2 regions of the Streptomyces sp. NPDC037083 genome follow, and region 1 is predicted to be linked to the other one. Evidence: riboswitches for the same ligand, from Rfam matches in the RefSeq annotation. Region 1 holds a riboswitch; the other holds the start of a gene.

The links. Region 1 has a riboswitch for cobalamin ahead of ACZ7DE_RS12880 (CbtB domain-containing protein). Riboswitches for the same ligand answer to the same signal wherever they lie in the genome.
Region 2: it holds a riboswitch for cobalamin, as region 1 does, so the genes downstream of both, ACZ7DE_RS08855 (ABC transporter substrate-binding protein) here and ACZ7DE_RS12880 (CbtB domain-containing protein) in region 1, are expected to answer to the same signal.

What each region holds. Positions count from the first base shown of each region.
Region 1 covers NZ_JBVJSQ010000004.1:170,416-175,842, forward strand. Annotated here, with positions in the region: gene katG (catalase/peroxidase HPI) at 1-343, opposite strand, end outside; gene ACZ7DE_RS12865 (Fur family transcriptional regulator) at 413-850, opposite strand; gene ACZ7DE_RS12870 (cysteine desulfurase-like protein) at 970-2,202, opposite strand; gene ACZ7DE_RS12875 (MFS transporter) at 2,672-3,970, shown strand; cobalamin riboswitch at 4,234-4,391, shown strand; gene ACZ7DE_RS12880 (CbtB domain-containing protein) at 4,428-4,649, shown strand; gene ACZ7DE_RS12885 (CbtA family protein) at 4,669-5,427, shown strand.
Region 2 covers NZ_JBVJSQ010000003.1:49,658-55,084, reverse strand. Annotated here, with positions in the region: gene ACZ7DE_RS08880 (acyl-CoA dehydrogenase family protein) at 1-772, opposite strand, end outside; gene ACZ7DE_RS08875 (TetR/AcrR family transcriptional regulator) at 953-1,525, opposite strand; partial or broken gene ACZ7DE_RS08870 (aldo/keto reductase) at 1,573-1,789, opposite strand; gene ACZ7DE_RS08865 (ABC transporter ATP-binding protein) at 1,878-2,651, opposite strand; gene ACZ7DE_RS08860 (FecCD family ABC transporter permease) at 2,648-3,661, opposite strand; gene ACZ7DE_RS08855 (ABC transporter substrate-binding protein) at 3,658-4,692, opposite strand; cobalamin riboswitch at 4,747-4,924, opposite strand; gene ACZ7DE_RS08850 (hypothetical protein) at 5,067-5,192, opposite strand.

The sequences.
Region 1 (5,427 bases):
GGTAGGTGCCCGCGCTGTGCCAGGCCATGCGGATCATCAGCGGGCCGTAGTTGCCGAAGTCGGCGGGCCACCAGTCCTGCGAGGTGGTGAGCACCTCGGCGATGTCCGCCTTCACGGCGGCCAGGTCGAGCGCCTTGAACGCCTCGGCGTAGTCGAAGTCCTCACCGAGCGGGTTCGCCACGGCCGGGTTCTTCGCGAGGATCTTCAGGTTGAGCCGCTCCGGCCACCACTGGCGGTTTCCGCCGCCCTGGGTCGGGTGCAGGGCGCGGTCGTGCGCGACCGGGCAGCCACCTGCCTCCGCCGCCTTCGGTTCGGTCACGATCGCGTCATGGTTCTCGGTCATGGGGGAATCCTTCTGGACTGGTCGGATCACATGCTCACGAACCGCAGGTCGGGTGGTCGCTGCGGGTGCTCAGGTACTGCGGGCGGAGGAACAGGCGGGGCACAGGCCCCAGTAGATGACCTCGGCCTCGTCTATCGAGAAGCCCCGGTCGTCGACGGCGGTCAGGCAGGGGGCGTGGCCGACCGCGCAGTCGACGTCGGCGACGACGCCGCACGTCCGGCACACGAGGTGGTGGTGGTTGTCCCCTACGCGCCCCTCGAACCGGGCCGGGCTGCCCGGCGGCTCGATGCGGCGCACCAGCCCCGCCGTGGTCAGGGCGTGCAGGGCCTCGTACACGGCCTGCAGGGAGATGTGGCCCACGCGGTCGCGGACGCCGGAGGCGATCGCCTCGACGCCGAGGTGGTCGCCCTCCCGGACGGTCTCGAGCAGCGCGACACGGGCGGCCGTCACCCGCAGGCCGACACCGCGCAGCTCCTCGGCGGTGGTCGGTGTGCGGGGTGATGTCATGCGCCCGAACCTACGGCATAAACACGAACGATTCAAGAAAACGAACGGTGCAAGTCTGGAGAACGGCGTGTGTCGCGATGTGCGTGGGCGCCCCGCCGGGCGGGCGCCCCCCGGGCGTTTCAGAGGAACGAGGACAGCCCGTCGAGCAGCCGGTCGACGTCCTCGGCGTCGTTGTAGGGCGCGAGCCCCACCCGCAGCGCGGGGTCCTCCAGCTTCAGCGCGGCGAAGACCTCGTAGGCGTAGAAGGAGCCCGCCGGGGCCACCACCCCCCGGGCGGCCAGATGCGCCTGCGCCTCCCGGGCGTCCCGGCCCTCCAGGGCCATCAGGACGGTCGGGGTGCGGTCCGGCGCCTTCGAGTGGACGGTGACGGCGGCGCCCAGCGCGCGCAGCCCCGCCTCCATCCGGGCGCGCAGCACGTTCTCGTGCTCGTGCAGGGAGTACAGCGACCGCCGCAGCCGCTCCCTGCGCGACGCGCCCGGCTCCGGAGCGTCCCGCGCGCCGTCCCCCTCGCCCCCCGTGTCCATGGTGGCCAGGAAGTCCACGGCGGCGGTGGCGCCCGCCAGGATCTCGTACGGCAGGGTCCCGAACTCGAAGCGCTCGGGCACTGCGTTCGAGGACGGCAGCAGCTTGTCCGGCCTGAGGCGTTCGAGCACGTCGGGCGATCCGGCGAGCACACCGCAGTGCGGTCCGAGGAACTTGTACGGCGAGCAGACGAACAGGTCGGCCCCGAGCGCGGGCACGTCCACGAGGTGGTGTGCGGCGTAGTGCACCCCGTCGACGAACACCAGGGCACCGGCCTCGTGGGCCCGGTCGGCGATCCGCCGCACGGGCGGCCTGGTGCCCAGCACGTTCGAGGCCGCCGTCACCGCGACCAGCCGCGTCCGCGGCGACAGCGCCCGCTCGTAGGAGGCGAGGTCGAGTTCCGTCGTCGCGTCGTCGACGTCGATCCAGCGGACGGCGGCCCCGGTCCGTTCGGCCGCCTGGACCCACGGCCGCACGTTGGCGTCGTGGTCCAGCCGGCTGAGGACGATCTCGTCGCCCGCGCGCCACTCCTTGGCCAGGTGGCGCGAGAAGTCGTAGGTGAGCTGCGTGGCGCTGCGCCCGTGCACCACGCCGCTCGCCGCCACCCCCAGCAGGTCCGCGTAGGCGGCGCGGAACTCGGCGACGGCCCGCTCGGCGTTGCGTTCCGACGCGCTGACCGGTCCGCGGTTGGACAGCGGGCCGGTCATCGTCCGGGCGACGGCCTCGGCGACCGGGACGGGGGTCTGCGTCCCGCCCGGTCCGTCGAAGAAGGCGAGGCCGTGGGCGAGGGAGGGGAAGTGGGCCCGCAGGGCGGCGACGTCGATGGCCATGGCTCCGACTCTGGCACCCCTCGTCCGGGCCCACCAGCGGATCACGGCGACCTGGCGTGAAGCGTTCGCCCCTTGATCGTCAGAGCCTCGACGTGCGAGTGGGCGGGCGTGCCCCTCGGCGTCCGTGACGGCCGTGGCGTCCGTGGTGTCGGCGAACCCGCCCCGCTCGGCCGTCGCTGAGAACGGTGCACGGCCGCGCCGCACCCGTGGCGCGGCGCGCATCCACGACGTGGATGCCCCGGATACGGGATTCGGATCGCGCGGGGGATGGCGACGGGCGCCCCGCCCGCCCCATAGTCGTCGCTACCCGCACGCCGCCGTGTCCGGATCCTCCGGCGGCGTACGGCCTCCCGGCCCGCCTCGCGCCGCGGTCGGCGCCCGTGCGGCGTGCCCGCTCACCCGTGCCGTCCCCTGAACCGTCCCTCTCGTCATCCCCGAGCCGTCCCTCACGCCGTCACCTGGAGTCGCCATGCCCGGTTCCGTGCCCCCGCCTTCTGCTGTCACGGTCGACGACACCGTCCCCCCGCCCGTCGCCGACGCGGGCCCGGCCCATCTGCTGCGGGTGACCCTGCTGATGGCGGGCAGCTGCCTGCCCATCCTGGGGGCGGTGCTGATCGCCCCGGTGCTGCCGAAGATGCAGGACCACTTCGAGTCGAGCACGGGCGCCGAGGCGCTGGTCCCTCTCGCACTGACCGTGCCGGCGCTGGCGCTGGCGCTGCTGGCCCCGTTCGCCGGGGTGATCGTGGACCGGCTGGGCCGTAAACGCCTGCTGGTCGTGGCGACCGTCCTGTACGCCGCGTTCGGCACGGCGCCGCTCTGGCTCGACTCGCTCGGCGCGATCATCGCCAGCCGCGCCCTGGTCGGTGTCGCCGAGGCCGCCATCATGACCTGCTGCACCACGCTGATCGGCGACTACTACACAGGTCGTCGCCGGGTGAAGTACCTCGCCCTGCAGACCATGTGCGCCTCCGCGTCCGCCACCGTCTTCTTCGTGGTCGGCGGTGCGGCCGGGGCGGCCGGCTGGCGTGTGCCCTTCTGGGTCTACACGGTGAGCCTGGTGCTCGCCCCGCTGATGGCCGTCGTCCTGCCGAACCCGCTGCCGAGGCCCGCGGCGCGCACGGCGTCCGCCGAGGTCCGGGCTCAGGCCCAGCCGCGGGGCGAGGCGCAGGCCCGTGGGTCGTTCCCGTGGCGGCAGATGGCCGGCATCTGCGCGCTCACCTTCTTCGGGGCGATGGTCTTCTACACCGTCCCCGTGGAGATGGCGTACCTGCTGGACGACCTCGGCGTGACGAACTCCGGTGTGATCGGCCTGGCCACCGCGGCCGCGAGCGCCGCCACCGTCGGCGGCGCGGTCGCCTTCGCCCGGCTCAAGCGCTCCCCGGACCCGATGCTGCCCGCCGTCCTCGCGCTCTGCGCGGTCGGTTTCGCGGTGATGTCCCTCGCGTCCGACGCACCGCTCCTGATCGTCGGAGCGGTGCTCAACTGCCTGGGCACGGGGCTGCTGCTGCCCGCGCTCCTCACCAGCGCCATGTCCCGGCTGGCGTTCGAGGACCGCGGCCGGGGCACCGGACTGTGGACGGCGGCCTTCTTCGGCGGCGAGTTCGTCTGCCCGCTGGTACTCCTGGCCGTGGCCTCGGCAGTCGGCGGTCTCGCGCATGCGGTGGGCGTCCTGGGGCTGGCCGCCGCGGCCCTCGCGGCGGGACTGTGGGCGGCGCGGCGTCACGCGGACGCCACCGCTCCCCGACCGCTTCCACAGCAGTCGGCATGACGCTTCGTCCGCCCCCTGGGAGCGCCTCGGGCCGGACGGCGCCCGCAACTTGACCGGAAACTCGTCATGTGGCCGGAAACCGTCACTCGGTCCGGAGCCCGTTGCCCGACCCCGACCCGGCTACGGGACCGGAATTCCCGTTGCGCGCCCGGCGCCCGCCGCTCCCGACCGCGGCCGGCGAGGATCGGGCGGACAGGGGGAAACCGCGGTGATCCGGGCCACGTCGCGGCGGAGAGCGGCATCACGGCAGGTGGTGCGGTATTGGCCATGGGCGCGACACACGGTACCGTCGCTCTGATATCGACGACGGGATCACGGAAGCCGGTGGAAATCCGGCACGGTCGCGCCACTGTGATCGATGCGCTTCTCACTGACGGGGCGCATCGCGAGTCAGACCCGGGACCGTCGTCCTGTGCACCACCGAGATGGGACGCGAACTCCCAGAGGAGGCCCTGCCATGGCGCAGCATGTCGCCCAGCCGACCGTCACCACCCCCGTCGTACCCGCCAAGCTGCCGCTGAAGGCAATCGCCCCCTGGGCGGTCTTCTTCGGCGTCCTGATGCTGGTCCTGCTCTACTTCGTCGGCGCCGAGCAGGGCGCCACCTCCGTCGTCTCCGGCGAGGGCGTCCACGAATGGGTGCACGACGCCCGTCACCTCCTCGGCTTCCCCTGCCACTGATCAGGGGCGCCGCACACCCATGAACTCAGCAACGGTAAGAAACCTGCTCGTTCGGGGCATGCTCGCCGGCCTCGGGGCCGGCGTGCTCGCCCTGTTCGTCGCCTACTTCCTCGGCGAGCCGTACGTCGACGGCGCCATCGGCTTCGAGGAGTCCCACGCGGCCGCGCACGAGCACGAGGTCGAACTCGTCTCCCGCGGGCTGCAGTCCACCGCCGGCCTCGCCACCGGCGTCCTGGTCTACGGGGTGGCCTTCGGCGGGATCGCCGCCCTCGCCTACTGCTTCGCCCTCGGCCGCGTCGGACGCTTCACCCCCCGGGCCACGGCGCTGCTGCTGTCGGGGGCCGGGTTGCTCACCGTGTACGTCGTGCCCTTCCTGAAGTACCCGGCCAACCCGCCCGCGGTCGGCGACCACGACACCATCGCCAAGCGGACCACCCTGTACTTCCTCATGATGGTGCTCGGCGTGCTCCTCGCGGTCGCCGCGGTCATCGTCGGCAAGCGGCTCGCGCCGCGGCTCGGCAACTGGTACGCCACCGTCGTCGCCGTCCTCGGTTTCGTGCTGGTGGTCGGGCTGGCCTACGCCTTCCTGCCCGCCGTCAACGAGGTTCCGGGGGACTTCCCGGCCACGCTGCTGTGGCGGTTCCGCCTTTCCTCGCTCGCCATGCAGGTCACGATGTGGGCAGGCTTCGGCCTCGCCTTCGGCGAACTGGCCGAGCGACTGCTGCACCCCAAGCCCGCCACCGTGTCGGCGGGTTCGGCGGCGCCCGCCCCGAACTGA
Region 2 (5,427 bases), on a different contig from region 1:
CGCCCTGGGCGAGCCCGGTGGCGACCGCGGAGATGCCCAGGCGGCCGCAGTCGAGGGAGGCGAGAGCGATCTTCAACCCCTGTCCCTCCTCCCCGATCCGGCGCTCCACGGGCACCCGGACGTCGTCGAGCCGCATGGTCGCGGTCGCCGAGCCCGTCAGGCCCATCTTCCGCTCCGGCGGGTCGGCGCTCAGCCCGGGGGTGTCCGCCGGGATCAGGAAGCAGGAGACGCCGTGGGTGCGGTCGTCGGAGGTGCGGGCCATGACCGTGTAGAAGTCGGCGTAACCGCCGTGGGTGGTCCAGGCCTTGGCGCCGTTCAGGACGTAGCCGTCCCCGTCGCGCACCGCGCGGGTGAGCATCGCCGCGGGATCGGAGCCGGCGTGCGGCTCGGACAGACAGTACGCGCCGAGCAGCTCACCGCCGATCATGTCCGGCAGCCACCTGCGCCGCTGCTCCTCGGTGCCGAACCGGGCCAGCGGGAAGCAGGACAGGGCGTGCACGGAGATGCCCACGGCGACGCTCGACCAGACGGCGGCGACCTCCTCCAGCACCTGGAGGTAGACCTCGTAGGGCTGGTCCGCGCCGCCGGCCTCCTCGGCGAAGGGCAGCCCGAGCAGGCCGCTGCGCCCGAGGGTGCGGAAGACGTCCCGGGGGAAGGCCCCGTCCGCCTCCGCGTCGGCGACCCGGGGTGCGAGTTCCTTGGCGGCGAGGGTCCGCGTGAGCTGGATGAGCTCGACGGCTTCCTCGGACGGCAGGGCGCGAGTGGCAGGCATGGTGACCTCCACGTAGGAGTGCTGGCAGTACCGGAAATGATACTGCGGTGTGTACGAACGTATCATTAAGCGTACGCCAGCGGGGTGCCCGGAGGTATCCCGCGAACGAGTCGGGTGAGCGGCGTGAGGGGCCGGGCGGCCCGGAGACGGCGGAGGCGGAGGCGGAGGCGGCGCCAGAGGTCAGGACGAGACGGCGTGCACGATCAGCGAGGCGAGCTGTTCGTACGCCTCCGCGTCGGTCAGCCCGGTGCGCGCCTTGAGCTCGCCCTGCTGGATCTGCCGCATGGTCGCGGCGGCGACCTCGCCGACGAACGCGGTGTGCACCTCGCGGAAGGCCCCGTCGGAGACTCCTTCGGCGATCAGCCGGCGCACCCGCTCCGCGGCCATCCGCGTGTTGGCCTCGTACACCTCACGGGCGGGCGGGAAGTCCGCCACGTCCTCCAGGAACCGGCGCGAGAGCGGACGCAGCTGTTCGGCCACGGCGGTCAGGTACACGCGGACGCGGTCCGAGGGGTCGACCGTTTGCGCCACCCGCTTCTCGACGGCCTCGGTCGCCCCCCGGAAGTAGTGCTTGACGGCCTCCACCACCAGGCCCTGCTTGCTGCGGGCGAGCTGGTAGAGCGTCGTCTTGGAGCAGCGCAGCCGCTCGGCGAGGTCGTCCAGGGTGAAGTCCGAGAACCCCTCCGCCGTGAGCAGCGCGACGAGTCTCTCCAACAGGTCGGCCTGTCGGGCGGTGCGGCGGGGGGACGGCATGATCCCAGCGTAGCCTTTTCGGTTACTCCCCGGTCACCGACCGGGCCTCAGTGCGCGGCGTCCAGCCGGGGGCGCTGGTCCGCGGTCAGCTCCAGGCCGACGGCGGCCAGGTTCTCCTCCAGCTGCGCCACCGACGACGCCCCGGCCAGCGGAACGATCGGCAGCTCCCCGCCCAACTGCCAGGCCGGCACGACCTGGTTGACGCTCGCCCCCCGTCTCGCGCGCGACCTCGCCCAGCACGGCGAGCCGGGCCGGGGCGCCTGGCAACGGCATAGCCGCGCCTCGTTCGGATCGCCACCGGTTCCGGCCGACGGCTGCCACGACGCGACGCGGCGCCCCTCCACCGCAAGGATCAGTCCCGGGCGGCCGGCCGCAGGAAGCGGATCACGGGGTGGCCGGGGTCGTGGGTGACTTCGGCGCGGACGCCGTAGACCCGCTCGATGAGGGCGGGGGTGAGGACCTCGGCCGGGGCGCCTTCCGCGACGGCGCGGCCGTCGCACAGGACGAGCAGGCGGTCGCAGTACATCGCGGCGAGGTTGAGGTCGTGCAGGGCGACCACGGTGGTGACCGGCAGCCTCGCGACGAGGTCCAGCAGGTCGAGCTGGTGCTGGATGTCGAGGTGGTTGGTGGGTTCGTCGAGGAGGAGCTCGCGGGGTTCCTGGGCGAGGGCGCGGGCGATCTGGGTGCGCTGGCGCTCACCGCCGGACAGGGTGTGCCAGGACCGGGCGGCGAGGCCGGTCAGTCCGGTGCGTGCCAGGGCTTCGGTGACGGCCGCGGTGTCGGCGGCCGAGGCCGGTGCCCAGGCTCGGCGGTGCGGGATGCGGCCCAGGGCGACGACGTCACGGACGGTCAGTTCGGTCTGGGTGTGGGCGTGCTGCTCGACGGTGGCGACGCGACGGGCAGTGGCCCGGCGGCCGGCCTCGGACAGGGGGCGTCCGTCCAGGGTGACGACCCCGGCGGTGGGTGCGAGGGTCCCGGCGAGGAGCCTCAACAGCGTTGACTTGCCCGAGCCGTTGGGGCCGAGCAGGCCGACGGTCTCGCCTGGCTTCAGCGTGAGGGTGACGCCGTCGACGACCGTCCGGTCGCCCATGCGCCGGGCGACGCGGTCCGCGTGCAGACTGGTCACGTCCTTCTCCGTCCGCGGTGGAGCACGGCCACGAACGCCGGCACGCCGATCAGGGACGTCACCACGCCCACCGGGACCTCCTGGGGGTCGAGGACGGTACGGGCGGCGGTGTCCACCCACACCAGGAAGACCGCTCCGGTCAGGGCCGTGACCGGCAGGAGGCGGGCGTGACCGGAACCGGTGAGCGCACGGGTCGTGTGGGGCAGGACCAGGCCGACGAAGCCGATGGCGCCGGCACAGCTGACCAGGGCCGCGGTGAGCAGCGCGGTCACGCACAGCAGGAGCAGCCGGGTGCGGGCGACGCGGACCCCGAGTGAGGCGGCGGCCTCCTCGCCGAAAGCGAACGCGTCCAGGGTGCGGGCGTGGCCCAGACAGACCAGGAGGGCGACGGCCAGGACGCTCGTGCAGAGCAGCACCTGGCCCCAGTCCGCGCCCGTGAGGGAGCCCAGCAGCCAGAACAGCACGCCCCGGGTGGTCTCGGCGTCGGCAGAGGTCAGCACGATGAACGAGGTCAGCGCGGAGAACAGTTGCATGGCCGCGACCCCGGACAGCACGACCCGGTCGACGCTGTCGCCGAGGGTGTGGCTGAGCAGCAGCACCAGCGCGAAGGACAGCAGCGCTCCGAGGAAGGCGCCCGCCGACAGGGAGACGGCTCCCCCGCCCACCCCCAGCACGACCACGGCGACGGCACCCGTGGACGCGCCGGAGGACACCCCGAGCACGAACGGGTCGGCCAACGGGTTGCGCAGCAGCGACTGCATGACGGCCCCGCACACGGCGAGCCCGGCCCCGCACACGGCGGCGAGCAGGGTCCGGGGCATGCGCAGGTCCCACACGATGCCGTCGCGCAGCGGCGCCAAGGCGCCCTGTCCGAGGCCCAGATGTGCCGCGACGGACGCCCACACATCCGCCGTGGAGATGTCGGCGGGGCCGATCGTCACGGCGACCGCGACCGATGCGAGCAGCGCGAGCAGTCCGCCGCCGGTCAGCAGCAGCAGGCGGGTGCTCACTTGGCGAGCCCGAAGTCCCGCAGCCCGGCGGCGACCTTCTCGATCCCTTCGACCGTACGGATGGACGGGTTCATCGCCTGCCCGCTGAGCAGGACGTACCGCTTCTTCCTCACCGCGGTCAGGTGACGGGTGGCGGGGTTGGTCTCCAGGAAGCGGATCTTGGCCTGCGCGGTCTCCGCGGTCTGCTGCCTGCGGGTCAGGTCGCCGATCACGATGACGTCCGGGTCGCGGTCGGCGACCGTCTCCCAGCTGATCTGGGGCCACTCGTCATGGGTGTCGGCGAAGGCGTTCCTCGCGCCGACCGCGCGGGTGACGGCGCCCGGCGCGCCGCAGCAGCCGGCCAGGTAGGGCGACTGGGAGTTGGCGAACCAGTACATCAGGGAGACGTCGGAGGCGTGCAGTCCGGCGGTGGCCCTGCGCACCCTCTGCCGCGACGCGGCGACGAGTTCCTCGCCGCGCTCCTCGACGCCGAACGCCCGTGCCAGGTCACGGATTTCGTCGTACATGACGTCCAGCGTGAGCGGTGTGCTGCGCGATCCGTCGCCCCCGCTGTCGTTGTCCTTGCCCGCCGAGCAGTCGGAGGGCGAAACATAGGTGGGCACGCCCAGCTTCTCGAACTGCGCGCGGGTGGCGACGCCGCCCTTGCCGAGGGTGGAGACGAACGACGCGGTGACGAAGTCGGGTTCGGCGTCCAGGACCCTCTCGAAGGAGGGCGCGTCGTCCGCGAGCCGCGGCACGGACGCGTTGGCCTTCTCCAGCCCCTTCATCACCGGGTCGGTCCAGGTCGCCGTGCCGGCCATGCGGTCGCCGAGACCGAGGGAGAGCAGGATCTCCGTGGTCCCCTGGTTCAGGGAGACGGCCCGCTTCGGGGCCGACTCCAGGGTGACCTTGTGGCCGCAGTTGTCGATGGTCACCGGGTAGCCCGCAGCGGCGGACTTCCCAGGGCTCTCGGAGCCGCTCCCGGAGCCGCCGCAGGCGGTGAGCAGCAGGACGGACGCGAGGAGGAGCGCGGGGGTACGGAGCACGGGCATGCCTCGGGGGTCGGGGCTCGTACGCGGAGCCTGGCCTACGGACGTCCCCCCGCGCGGGACGCGGAGGCACCAGCAGGTCTTCGGACTCGGGTTCGTCCGGACGGGGCGCCTTCCCGGTCTCCCAGTGGCGTTCCGTGCCCCGCCCGTCCCCCTCACCGCTGCGCGTCAGTTCCGGGTTCGCACCGGATTCCCTGGCCTCGGATGTGGCTCGACTGGCCCGATGAGGCTATCAAGCGCGTCGCACGGTCGGTTCATGCGATCGGTCGGTTCATGCGATCGGTCACGGGTGCGGGACGAACGTGCCGGTGCTCTGCTCGATCCGCGGGGACCGGCCGGCGGGACCGCAGGACGCGGCGCCCGCCCGCGATGGGCGGTCAGCCGACCGCTGTGGCGAAGATGTGCATGGCAACCTGGCCCGACACCGCGTCGGGGCCCACGTTCGGCAGGGTCAGGTAGGCCACGGTCTTGCCTGCCTGGAGCGGCACGGTGGCGGCGTACACGCTGACCCTCTGCTGGACCTTGCCGCCGCCGCTGTTGAGGTAGTCGGTGGTGGCGACGATCTCGCTGCCGTCGGCCGCACTGTTGCTCCACCAGTCGGAGAAGGACAGGGTGCAGCGCCGGCTGGTGCCGTCGGTGTAGGTGATCAGGCCGGTGCCGGAGGCGTTGCCGTAGTCGGCGGTACCGAGGAAGCCGAGCCTGGTTGTTGGCGAACAGGGCGTTGATGCCGTGCTGCCC